DNA from 3 places in the Thermosinus thermophiluss DSM 23256 genome. Region 1 is predicted to be linked to each of the others. Evidence: riboswitches for the same ligand, from Rfam matches in the RefSeq annotation. Region 1 holds a riboswitch; each other region holds the start of a gene.

Region 1 (4,159 bases):
CTAGGTCTTTTTACCAACTCGGCCTTTACCCCCATCACCGTTGCCTGGACAGGTGATATCGTTAGCACCCGTTATCCGGGCCGCATGGGAGCGGCCGTGGGTATTTTCAATTCTACCATCATGTGCGCCGCCATTGTCGCTCCTATTGTTTCCGGCTATCTGCGTGATGCCACCGGTTCGCTGGCTGCGGCCATCATTGCCGGCAGCGCCGTGATGCTGGCCGGTACGCTACTTCTATGCCGACTGACCGAATGCAAAACACCGGCCCGGAACTCGCCACCCGGAAATATGACAAACCAGCAGGATTAGCCCCTAAGCCTCACACTCTGTACTTTTAAAACCTTCAGACGTCAATGCGCATATTTACCTCTGTAAACATAAATAAACAATAGAAATATACTGCAGAAACCAGCGTCATCGACGCCGATTTCCCAAATTACATATCACATTGGGCACAGATCTACCAGGATGATCAACGGCCTTTATGCCTTCATCCGCAGCAGGGTTTGGGCGTTTTCTTGCAATATACCCATTTGTCTATATACCCCCCTGTTACCAGATAAAGCAGACCGGTAGCAAACATTACGGGGATGGTCGCCCCAAATACCAGGTCAAGTTTAAGGAACCAATAGTATAATGCGACGCCTATAGCCCAAACGGCCAGCGCTCCCCAGTTGGCCAGCAATTGGGGGTTAATACTCCGCTTTTTGCGAATGAAATAGTCAGTGAGCAGAATGGCATAGAGCGGGGCGAAAACCGAACCGATGGCCAGTAAGAAGACTTCGTATTGTTCCATATCGGCTACCAGCGCCAGCAGAGTGCCGACTACCGTTATTACAAGCGCCACGAGTTTTTCGTTAAGACCGGGCCGGAGGTTGGTAAAACTGACCCCGGCCGAATAAGCGTCCATAAAAGTAGTGGTAACGGTCGAGAGGACAATAATTCCCAGAGCCGCAAACCCCAGGTTGGCGGCCAGCATTATGTCGGTCGGATCGGCTTTACCGGTACTGATGGCGGCGGCAAGGCCGATAGTATACATCCAGCAGCTTCCCAGGAAATACCCCAGCCAGCTTCCCCATGCGGCGTTTTTTGCCTGCTGGGCAAAGCGAGTATAGTCGGCAATGAGGGGCAACCAGGACAGCGGCATGACAACACTCAGTTCCACCGCTTCACTAAACGGCATTCCGCCTGCCGGGACCTTTGTTAAAATGCTTATATCTTTGAATACCATGGCGCTTAGCATAATCGTCAGGCCAAACAGCAGCAATACCGCAGCCATGTTGACCTTTTTCCAGCCGCCCTCCCTACCAAGGGCAATCCACAGAAAAATAAGACCGCCTATGATTATGCACCATAGCGCGAAATAATCAAACTGCCAGAGCATTTTCGTAATTTCGTTGGCCGATTTGGCAGCGGAAATGATCATAATGGCTGTCCAACCTATCAGTTGTAGAACGTTCAATACGGAAAAGAGAGTTGTTCCGTACGCTCCGAAGGAAATGCGGGTCGACTCGATAGCAGGGATGCGTTCCCGTGTGCCGATGATACCTCCCATCACTAGCAACGTGGTACCGATAAAATGCCCCAGTATGATGGCTGCAATCCCGGCAGTGAAGCCCAGCGGAACGAGAAGACCGCCGGCAAGAATCTCGGCCACCGAAACGGCGGCGCCAAACCATAGAAACAGGAAATGCTTGAACTGCAATGTATTATTGTCGTTCATCATAATTACACCTACTTTCCCTCTTCTTTATCTTGTCGTAACAACAATATAACGGGGGCTATTACTCCTCCTGTTCGGAAGAGACTTGAGCAAAATGAGCATGTAGCAACAACCAAAAAAGCGCCCCCGTAAGGATGCGCTGCAAGAAAAACGTAAATCCTGGAGCTTTCCCTACGCTGGCATTACCCAGATCAGGTTATAGGGTCATAGATTTAACGGATCTATATCTCAGCCGGCCTTTCCGGCCCCCCTAGCACAACATATATTTTTCTCTTGTCTTTAATCGCCCATACCCAATCCGCTGGCTGGCCGTCACCCCATTTATCGCGCGATTTTTTTAGGGGGGAATATTGCCGCCATTATTCCCGACATCAGACGGTTCAAAACCTTCCCCGCAAGCACTAGGATGGTCGACCCCAGCGCTACCGGATACAGCGGGTAGAAAATGCTTTGACCGGTCACCACCGCGATGAGAGCGGTAGCCGCCGCCGGCGGATGCAGGGTCCTGCTATAAAGCATGGCGACAATGGCCCCGCTCACGCTAAAAGCTGCCGCATACCAGGTCGAGCCAAATATAATGTGCATGATAACCCCAACCACAGCCGCAATGATGTGACCGGCAATTACGCTGCGGGGTTGGGCGAACGGTGCTGCAGGCACGCAGAATATCAGACACGCTGAGGCGCCAAAAGATGCCACCAGAACCGGCGCGTTACATTCCATGGCTAGATAAGTGACTACGCCCATGCCTAGACTGGCACCAAAAAATATGACCAGTCCTTCGGCGGGCGCCGGCAACGGTGCACTGCTCTTACCTAGCCATTTATTTTTTATATAGCGGCAGCAATAATCTAAACCAGCCCCAATGTCCACTTCCTACCCCTTTCCCCGCTCATCACGGTTTAATCGCATCTTTTACTTCCTGGCAACACCTAATAAGTGCCTGACGGAACGCGTCCCGCATGGCATCACCGTCGCGCCGGGGCTGAAAAGCGATCTCCCGACTTGCTTTAGTGCAACTCAACTGCCACCGTTCCCGCAGAAAAGCCGGTCCTGTCCAGTCATGATCCAATACCTCTACTATCGGCGAACGTGAACCGGTAGCCTCCACCAGCATTGCTACGATCTCTGACCATGTAAGAAACAGGCTGCCGATATTATAAACCCCGTCACTGATAGCGGTGTTCTGCCCGGCCAGCAGAATAGCCGCCGCCAAATCTTCCATGGTAACAAAACAGCCGCCGGCCCCTTTCACAATCTGAATCATGTCATTATTTACCGCAGCGCGTACCATGTTACGCAGATGCTTACCACCGATAGTCTCGCCGAAAGCCCACCAAAAACGCAGGATGGTAATTGGCAGCCCTCTTTCGGTGTTATATACATGACAAAGTTGCTCGGCAGCATATTTGGCAAGGGCATATAAGGGGTTGCGTGCCTGTTGCACCAGGCACGGGTGTTCCTCCGTTACCGGTTCCGTCCGGGGACTGCCGTACACCGCCGCCGTACTGGCATAAACGAAGCGTTGAATCCGAGCGGAAGCGGCCACTTCTAAGAGGTTGATGTGTCCGCCGAGATCGCTGCGGAAAAGCGCAGCCGCATTGTCAGCAAAGCTCCAGGCCAGATTCACCACGAAATCGCTGCCGGGTACGACGCTCCGCAAAAGCTCTATATCTTCCAAGTCGCCCTTAATAATAGTAAGCCCTGCCCGTCCCGCCGCCATTTGGGGATTGGCCGAACGGTCATAAACCAGCACTTCGTGTCCTGACCGCAGATAATATTCGGTCAGATGTCGCCCGATTTCACCTGCGCCACCAACCAACAAAAGCCGCATATTGCCCCTCCTGCCAAAACTGTAAATTCAGGGGATCCGTATGCGAGTAGGCAATACGGATCCCCATTGCTTTATTTCTTGGTAACTAACGGTATCACACAGGCAATACAAAATAGGACTAGCGACAAGGTAATGAAGAAACCATTTTTTTGCACACCGCCGAAGTATGCGAACGGAAAAGCCAGCCAGAACAACCAAAAAGCGGTGTTCATCAGCGGCGTACGGTATTTTTTACCCCAAGGCACAGGCTTAGAGCCACTGCCAGATGTCGGATTTGCTGTCATACCCCTTTCCTCCTTTCAGCCTATGGCAGGTTCCTGAAGAACACGTAAGCAAACAGCCAGGCGTTGATACCAACAAGCAGCGCTACCAGCGCACAGTATGGGATGGTCCGGTACATAACCTCGTTCTCCCGTCCGTCGAGCCCTACCGTAGCGGTACCGATAAGCACTTTCGACGGGGCAATGGAACAGCCCACCGATCCCCCCACCGACTGGACGGCGGCCATAATCACCGTACTGATGCCCAGCACTTTGGCAGTCTCTACCTGCAAAGCACCGAACATTACGTTAGAGTTGGTATTGCTGCCTGTCAAAAAAGCC
Region 2 (4,159 bases), on a different contig from region 1:
GGTGACCGTAACGGAAGAAGACGAGTGGTCCGAAGTAACGGTAGCCGATGATGGCCCAGGCATACCGCCGGAACATGTTCCGCACATTTTTGATCAATTTTATCGGTGCGATGAAGCGCGTGACCGGCAAAGCGGCGGCTCCGGCATTGGCCTCGCAATCGTAAAAAGCCTGGTGGAAGCGCACGGCGGGACAGTGACCGTCCACAGCATTCCGGGCGAAGGCACTACTTTTACGGTGCGGTTTAAGACCTCCCCTGGCAATTGAAGATGCGATTCGCCTGGAGATTAACCGGGCGAGCAGAGCGAAAACAAAGCTCGCTCTGCTCGGGTTATACTTACCGCCTAAATTGCGTTCCATCGACAATTCGCCACAACTTTTTACCGTCAAAGACACGATTAGGTCGTTGCTCCGCGAGATAGACTCGGTCTTTTTAACCGAGCAGCGTAATTTATTGCTCCTCCTGCCATTTACCGGCGGGGAGGGAGTAAACGTCATACTGGAAAGACTGAAAAGCCGTCTGCCCATCCTAAACGAGGAAAGTATTTCAGCTGTCATTGCTACCTATCCCGACGACGGGGAAACGGTTCACGAGTTACTGACCGCATTAGAAAATAAACACAATGGCACGTCAAACCTTCGCCTTCCGGGTTGACCAACCCAATAAATCATAGACAAGTCAATACCCATAATAGCCTTCGATGATCTGGGACGCGCCGAAAACGGCAGCAACCACTGCCCAAGGCCCGGCAATTGTCTGGCTGGCAGCCAGCCCAAGCAAAAATCCCCCGACAACCATTCGGACGGCCCGGTCAGTATCTCCCAGGTTCTTTTGAAAATCGAGCCCCATAGCGTTTTCCCCCTTCTTTCTGCCTAAATTTCGGTTAGGTTCTAATCCTATTTTGCCCATGCGGCCAATTCTTCTTCCAGGCGGTCCACCATCCTACACCGTTGTTCTGGTTTGGCTATTCGTTCGAATAGCTCGTCCAGCTTGGCGCGGTCAAGCAGAAACGGCTAATTCGTAAACAAGAGGCCGGGAGAAAAATCTCCCGACCTCTTATTTTATACACAAGTCCTCGCCATTAAGTATTTTTTTCATGTTCTTCATCGGACACATTTTACCGCACATAGTACAAGTATCCTCGTGTTCCGGTTTGGATGATTCCCGGTAGCGGCGGGCCTTTTCCGGATCAATCGCCAGTTCGATCATGCGCGGGAAATCCACATTCGCCCGGGCTTCACTCATCGCGTTGTCCCAATCACGCGCTCCAGGAATACCTTTCGCAATATCGGCGGCGTGAGCGGCAATCTTCGCCGCGATTATTCCTTCTTTCATGTCATCAAGATCAGGTAAGCGCAGATGCTCAGCCGGCGTTACATAACAGAGAAAGTCAGCGCCGTGAGCCGCGGCAATCGCCCCGCCGATGGCGCTTGTAATATGGTCATAGCCCGGCGCGATATCGGTAACGATTGGGCCCAGGACATAAAACGGGGCGCCGTGGCACAGCCGTTTCTGCAGCATCATGTTACCTGGTATTTCATTGATGGGCATGTGGCCTGGTCCTTCGATCATTACCTGGACGTTTTTCTCCCAGGCTCGTTTGGTTAACTCACCCAGGACAATTAATTCTTCGACCTGCGCAGCGTCGGTAGCGTCGTGAATCGACCCGGGGCGGCACGCATCCCCCAGACTGAGCGTAATATCGTACTTAACGCAGATATCGAGCAGCCGGTCATAATATTCATAGAAAGGATTCTCTTGATTGTTCAGTTCCATCCAGGCAAAAAGCAGCGAGCCGCCCCGGGAAACAATATTTGTCAGCCGTTTATTCCGTTTAACCCTTTCCGCCGTGGCCCGGTTGATCCCGCAGTGGATGGTCATAAAATCGACGCCGTCTTCCGCATGGGTCTCTACGACCTTAAAAAATTCATCCACCGTTATGTCCTTGAGGTCCTTTTCCAACAGCCCCACCGCATCATACATCGGAACGGTGCCAATCATCGCCGGTGACATCTCAACCAACTTCCGCCGAAATTCCCGGGTCTTGCCGTAGCAACTTAAGTCCATGATGGCTTCAGCCTTTAACTCGATTGCCTTCCTTGCTTTTTCCAGTTCCAGTTCAATATTGCAGCAATCTTTGGAAACGCCCAAATTTACGTTGATTTTGGTCCGGAGCCCTGCGCCAATGCCTTCAGGATCTAACTTGCGGTGATTTTTGTTCGCGGGAATTACCACTTGCCCGCTGGCGACCAGTTCTCGCAGCCGGTTTGGATCCATCTTCTCTTTGGCGGCGACGATTTTCATCTGTTCGGTTATTATCCCTTTTCGCGCCGCATCCATTTGGGTACTGTAAGTCACGTCAATCCCAACCTTCCTTGTTAATCTAAAATGTAAAAAGAAAAAGCAAGCGCAGAAAAGCTTGCTTCGTATTGTTCGCTGAAAGCTTCCCTACGGTGGTGCTAACCACATCAGGTTCCAAGGGTCAGACATGCCGTCTTCTCAGCCAACAGGCCCCCCTAGCTCTCTGTCTATTCACCTATTTACATTGTATTCCAGATTAGGAGTAATGTAAAGTATCACTATTTTAATTCTTTGCCCCAGGCTTTTCCGAAGGTACCAAGGATGACCGGGGCCGTAAATATAGGTGCTGAGCCCCTCCCGCTCAAAGTCCCGCCAGGGCACATAAATAATTCCGCCTTCATATCGTGTAAGAGTTGAGAGTAAGTTATAATATTTAGAGTAAGTTATAATATTTTCGGTAAGATTTCATCACGGAGGTGCCAACCGTTTTGATACAATTTTTCAATACCGAGCGGGGAGTCTATATTTTATTGACGCTGACGGCCATACTCTGGGGAGGTAACGCAGTAGCAGCCAAATATACGGTTGGCGAGTTGTCACCGGTTACGACCGCATTTTTACGCTTCGCCGCGGTCAGCGTCATCTTGATTCTTCTGGCGTTTTATATTGAAGGCAGAAAATGCCTCCCCCGGCGGGAACAGCTGCCTGGCATCATTGCCCTGGGGATAACCGGGATAGCCCTGTTTAATTTTTTAATTTATAGCGGCGTCAAACTATCGACGGCTACCAACATGAGCCTGCTAAATGCGGTAGGCCCGGTGACTACGGCCTGTCTGGCGGCGCTCCTGCTAAACGAACGCTTAACCTTCCGCCAGTTGGCAGGGGTAGCCATATCTTTTTTCGGGGTTATTGTCGTAGTCGCCAACGGCAGCCTGGCCGTGTTGACCGGGCTAAGCTTTAACATTGGCGATATTATGCTGGCGCTGGCGCAGGTAAGCTGGGCCGTTTACTCCGTCATCGGCCGCAAGGTAATGCGCACCATGTCGGCGCTGGCGGCAACCGCCTGGGCAAGCGCAGTTGGCGCGCTCATCCTATTTGCAATTGCGCGCATGGAAGGCTTTAACGGCGCTATTGCCCTGAGTTTCTTCGGCTGGGTCAGTATGGCATATATGGTGCTGGGGAGCGGCTGTTTAGCCTTCTTTTGGTGGAATCACGGGGTATCGGTTCTCGGTCCCCATCGGGCAGCGATATTTATGAATATCGTGCCGGTAGCGGGGACGATCTTGGCCGTCCTGTTGGTAAATGAAGCGGTTTCCTGGCAGCAAATTGCCGGCGCTATGTTAATTATCAGCGGGGTTTATCTCACGACCCAAAACTCCGGTTAACGGAGGAAAAAATAGCCAAAGAGCGAACTATACATTTAAAAACGCAACTAAGCGAAAGGGGTTTTACTATGGCTACCGTACAAACGAAATATCTGGGCGGGCTACGCACCGAGTCGGTGCATCTCCAGTCCGGGAGCAAACTAATTACCGACGCCCCCACCGATAATCATGGCAAGGGAGAAGCATTTTCGCCTACTGACCTTCTGGCTACGGCTTATGGGGCCTGCGTGTTAACCATCATTGGCATTGCCGCGCAAACTCACGGCTTTAACATCGATGGCGCGGAGGTGCATACAACGAAAGTAATGGGAACCGATCCCCGCCGGATAGTCGAATTGATTACCGAAATTATTCTGCCCCATAATAATTACAGTGCCAAAGAACGAAAGATCATCGAGCTTGCGGCTAAGGAATGCCCGGTATACAACAGCCTCCACCCTGACATGAAGAAAACGGTGACATTCAAGTACCTTG
Region 3 (4,159 bases), on a different contig from region 1:
ACCGTTTCAATGTTAACCCCTCCTTAGTATTAATTATTTAAAAGACTTAATTAAGTTAACCTACACCTCCAATTTTTAAGATATAGAGTACCGTTATGGGTTATTCGCGTTATTCTATTATTTTCCTTCAGCCTGTCAGCGTAAAATTTGGCTGCAAATATGTTACTTTTTACACTTGGGGGGCAGGCTTGACTTATTTAAAAAATTGACTTATTTAGGATAACACGCCACTTTCCCACAAAAAATAGGCATAAAACCTTACGGTCTCATGCCTATTCTTTCCGCGCGTGCTGCGCAACTATTTGCTTTCAAGCCATTCCGTGTGGAAAACGCCGGGCCTGTCGGTGCGCTCATAAGTGTGGGCGCCGAAATAGTCACGCTGGGCTTGGATGAGGTTGGCCGGCAGCACGGCGCGGCGATAGCTGTCATAGTAGTCGAGGGAGGCGCTGAAGGCCGGCGTGGGGATGCCCAGCTCCTTGCAGGTTTTGACCACCAGCCGCCAGTTGGCCTGCGCTTTGTCGAGAACCGACCGGAAAAAGGGATCGATGAGCAGATTGGGAAGCTGCGGGTCGCGCTGGTACGCCTCCTTGATCCGGTCCAGGAACCGGGCCCGGATAATGCATCCGCCCCGCCATAACAGGGCCACTTCGCCAAAATCCAAATCCCACTGATATTCGGCGCTGGCCGCCTTGAGAAGGGCAAAACCCTGGGCATAGGAACAGATTTTGGAGGCGTACAGCGCGTCATGAATGGCCTGGATAAATTCGTACCGGTCGCCGGTATAACGGCCGTCCGGCCCGGTAAGAACCTTGGCGGCCGCCACCCGCTCGTCTTTATACGCTGACATGCAGCGAGCAAAAACGGCCTCGGTGATAGTCGGGGTGGGTACACCGAGATCGAGGGCGCTCTGTGACGTCCATTTACCGGTTCCCTTCTGCCCGGCCTTATCGAGAATGACTTCCACCAGCGGCAGGCCGGTAGCATCGTCATATTTTGTGAAAATATCACGGGTAATTTCAATCAGGTAGGAATCAAGGTCACCCTCGTTCCACTTGGCAAAAACACGGTGCAGCTCGTCGGCCGACAGGCCGAGGGCGTTCTTCATAATATAATAGGCCTCGCTGATAAGCTGCATATCGCCATATTCGATGCCGTTGTGCACCATCTTGACATAGTGACCGGCGCCGTCAGGGCCGACATACGCACAACATGGCCCGTCGGCCACCTGGGCCGCGATGCGGGTAAAGATCGGGGCTACTTCCTGGTACGCGTCCCGGTCGCCGCCCGGCATCAGGCTGGGCCCTTTCAGCGCCCCTTCTTCGCCGCCGGATACCCCCATGCCGATAAAGCGGATGCCCTTGACGGCTAGTTCGCGCCAGCGGCGCCGCGTATCTTCAAAGTAGGAGTTGCCGCCGTCAATGATAATATCGCCCGGCTCTAGATAAGGCAGCAGTTCACCGATCATATCATCCACCGGCTTGCCGGCTTTGACCATGAGCATGACTTTCCGCGGGCGCTTGAGCATGGCGACCAGCTCGGCCACCGAATGGGCGCCGCCAATGGCGAGGCCTTTGCCGCGACCGGCCACAAAATCGTCCACTTTGCTGACCGTCCGGTTATACACAGCTACGGCAAAGCCTTTGCCAGCCATATTAAGGACCAGATTTTCCCCCATAACGGCCAAGCCGATAAGGCCAATATCATACTGTTTTTCCATTAATTACCCTCCAGCGCAAAATTCTCCACGGCTCACAAATTCGCTTAATGGCTAGTATTTCCCTTTTGCAGAAAAGAAAAATAAGACGTTCGCGGTTCTCTCCCCCTGTCCCCTGTCCCCTTTCCCCTCTCCACTTTCCACTCGTCCACTTTCCGATTTTCAATTTGTTTTGACAATTCGCCGTTTTAGGTATAAAATGGTAGCAGGAATTAATTGGCAGCAGCTGCAATAAAATGAATAGTGTAACGAGGGAGCTCATGTTATGGGCTGAGAGTGGGCTAGCGAGCACCAGACCTCTTGACCTGATCGGGGTAATGCCCGCGTAGGAAGGTATTTTAAGCGCACCTAACCTAACCGGGTGCGCTTTTTATATTTAGAATAAGGGGGGAAACGGTTTGAAAGTCCTGATAAACGGCAACCCGGTCGAATTACCGGAAGGCATGACGCTGGCCGGGCTGGTGGCCCGCAAGGCGCTAAATCCGGCAACTATTATTACCGAACTTAATTTGGCCATTATCCCCAGAGACCGCTGGCCAGCAACCGTATTAAAAGAAAATGACCGCTTGGAAATCGTCACCTTTGTAGGGGGAGGCTAAACCAATGGCAGATGTATTGAAAATTGGCGACAAAGAACTTACCAGCCGCCTCTTTTTAGGCACCGGTAAGTTCGCGTCCAACAAATTGATCCCCGAAGCCGTCGCGGCTTCAGGAGCGCAAGTGGTGACCGTGGCGCTAAGGCGCGTCGACCCAGACAGCCGCGACGAGAACATTATCAACTATATTCCGCAGAACTGCATTTTAATGCCCAACACTTCCGGCGCCAGAACCGCCGAGGAAGCCGTGCGGATTGCCCGCCTGGCAAGAGCCGCCGGCTGCGGCAACTGGGTCAAGATTGAAGTAATATCCGATAACCGTTATTTACTACCTGATAACTACGAGACAATTAAGGCAACCGAAATTTTAGCGGCCGAAGGCTTTGTCGTACTGCCCTATATGAGCCCTGACTTAATTGTGGCAAAAAGGCTGGCCGCAGCCGGGGCGGCGGCCGTAATGCCGCTGGGGGCGCCGATCGGCAGCAACCGTGGGTTAAAGACAAAAGAGTTGATCCGGATTTTAATCGAAGAAATACCTTTGCCGATCATTGTCGACGCCGGCATCGGCCGGCCGTCGGAAGCAGCCGAGGCAATGGAGATAGGCGCGGCGGCGGTCTTGGTGAATACCGCTATTGCAACCGCGGCCGACCCGGTAGCCATGGCGAAGGCTTTTGGTCTGGCTGTCGCCGCCGGACGCACCGCCTATTTGGCCGGCCCGGGCGCTGTCCAGCAGTATGCCAGCGCCTCGTCGCCTTTGACCGGCTTCCTCCGCGAATAACCTATGAAACGAGGTCGGTAAAATGGGCACTTTTTACGACGTTATTAAAGACTATCGAAGCTTCGACTTTGCGGCCTATTTTTCGCAAGTTACCGCTAGTGACGTGCGGCACATCCTGAGGCAAGACCGGCTCAACGCGTTCGATTTTTTGGCCTTGCTGTCACCGCCGGCAGAGCCCTATTTAGAAGAAATGGCCCAAAAGGCTCACCGCTTAACCGTTCAGCATTTCGGCCGGACAATGCTTCTTTATACGCCTTTGTATTTGGCTAACTATTGCGTTAACCAGTGCGTTTATTGCGGCTTCCGGCTGAACAATAAACTGGAGCGGAAAAAACTCACTTTGACGGAAGTTGAACGGGAAGCCCAGCTTATTGCCGCTACCGGCTTAAAACATATTCTCATTCTTACAGGCGAATCCCGGCAGCATTCACCGGTTTCCTACATTAAAGACTGTGTTAACATACTGAAAAAATACTTTACTTCCATCAGCATTGAAATCTACCCGCTGACCCAGGAAGAATACGCCGAATTAATCGGCGCCGGTGTGGACGGCCTGACGATTTACCAGGAAGTGTACAACGAAGAGGTTTATGCCGAAATGCACCCCGCCGGCCCAAAACGCAATTACCGGTTTCGGCTGGAAGCGCCGGAGCGGGCCTGCCAGGCGGGGCTGCGGACGGTAAACATCGGCGCTTTGCTCGGCCTTAACGACTGGCGGCAAGAAGCATTCTTCACCGGCCTGCATGCCGATTACCTGCAGCGCCGGTTTCCCGACGTAGAAGTAAGCATTTCGCCGCCCCGGATGCGGCCGCACTTTGGCGGCTTTGCGCCCCCGGTTATGGTGAGCGACCAGAATCTGGTACAGTATGTTTTGGCCTTCCGGTTATTTATGCCGCGCAGCGGGATTACCCTGTCAACCAGAGAGAATGGGCGCTTGCGGGACGCGATGGTAAGGCTGGGCGTGACCAAAATGTCCGCCGGCTCCTGCACGGCGGTCGGCGGCCGCTCCGACCATGAGGCCGTCGGGCAATTCCAAATTTCCGATGAACGCACGGTGGCGGAAGTGGCAGC

What was found. A riboswitch is a leader RNA that binds a small molecule or an ion and turns the genes downstream of it on or off. The one in region 1 is predicted to bind thiamine pyrophosphate.
Region 2: another riboswitch for thiamine pyrophosphate. It lies ahead of thiC (phosphomethylpyrimidine synthase ThiC); the one in region 1 lies ahead of cytX (putative hydroxymethylpyrimidine transporter CytX).
Region 3: another riboswitch for thiamine pyrophosphate. It lies ahead of thiS (sulfur carrier protein ThiS); the one in region 1 lies ahead of cytX (putative hydroxymethylpyrimidine transporter CytX).

Annotation. Positions count from the first base shown of each region.
Region 1 is NZ_FNBU01000012.1:56,952-61,110, forward strand. Features, by position in the region: gene BLQ99_RS08545 (MFS transporter) at 1-309, shown strand, start outside; gene cytX (putative hydroxymethylpyrimidine transporter CytX) at 491-1,723, opposite strand; TPP riboswitch at 1,874-1,985, opposite strand; gene BLQ99_RS08555 (HPP family protein) at 2,045-2,596, opposite strand; gene BLQ99_RS08560 (NAD-dependent epimerase/dehydratase family protein) at 2,619-3,557, opposite strand; gene BLQ99_RS08565 (hypothetical protein) at 3,629-3,841, opposite strand; gene BLQ99_RS08570 (L-lactate permease) at 3,862-4,159, opposite strand, start outside.
Region 2 is NZ_FNBU01000003.1:46,528-50,686, reverse strand. Features, by position in the region: gene BLQ99_RS02765 (sensor histidine kinase) at 1-265, shown strand, start outside; gene BLQ99_RS02760 (YgaP family membrane protein) at 678-848, opposite strand; gene thiC (phosphomethylpyrimidine synthase ThiC) at 1,056-2,357, opposite strand; TPP riboswitch at 2,428-2,527, opposite strand; gene BLQ99_RS02750 (DMT family transporter) at 2,789-3,685, shown strand; gene BLQ99_RS02745 (OsmC family protein) at 3,754-4,159, shown strand, end outside.
Region 3 is NZ_FNBU01000001.1:174,518-178,676, forward strand. Features, by position in the region: gene BLQ99_RS00865 (ABC transporter substrate-binding protein) at 1-10, opposite strand, end outside; gene gnd (decarboxylating NADP(+)-dependent phosphogluconate dehydrogenase) at 299-1,717, opposite strand; TPP riboswitch at 1,955-2,063, shown strand; gene thiS (sulfur carrier protein ThiS) at 2,113-2,313, shown strand; gene BLQ99_RS00880 (thiazole synthase) at 2,318-3,088, shown strand; gene thiH (2-iminoacetate synthase ThiH) at 3,111-4,159, shown strand, end outside.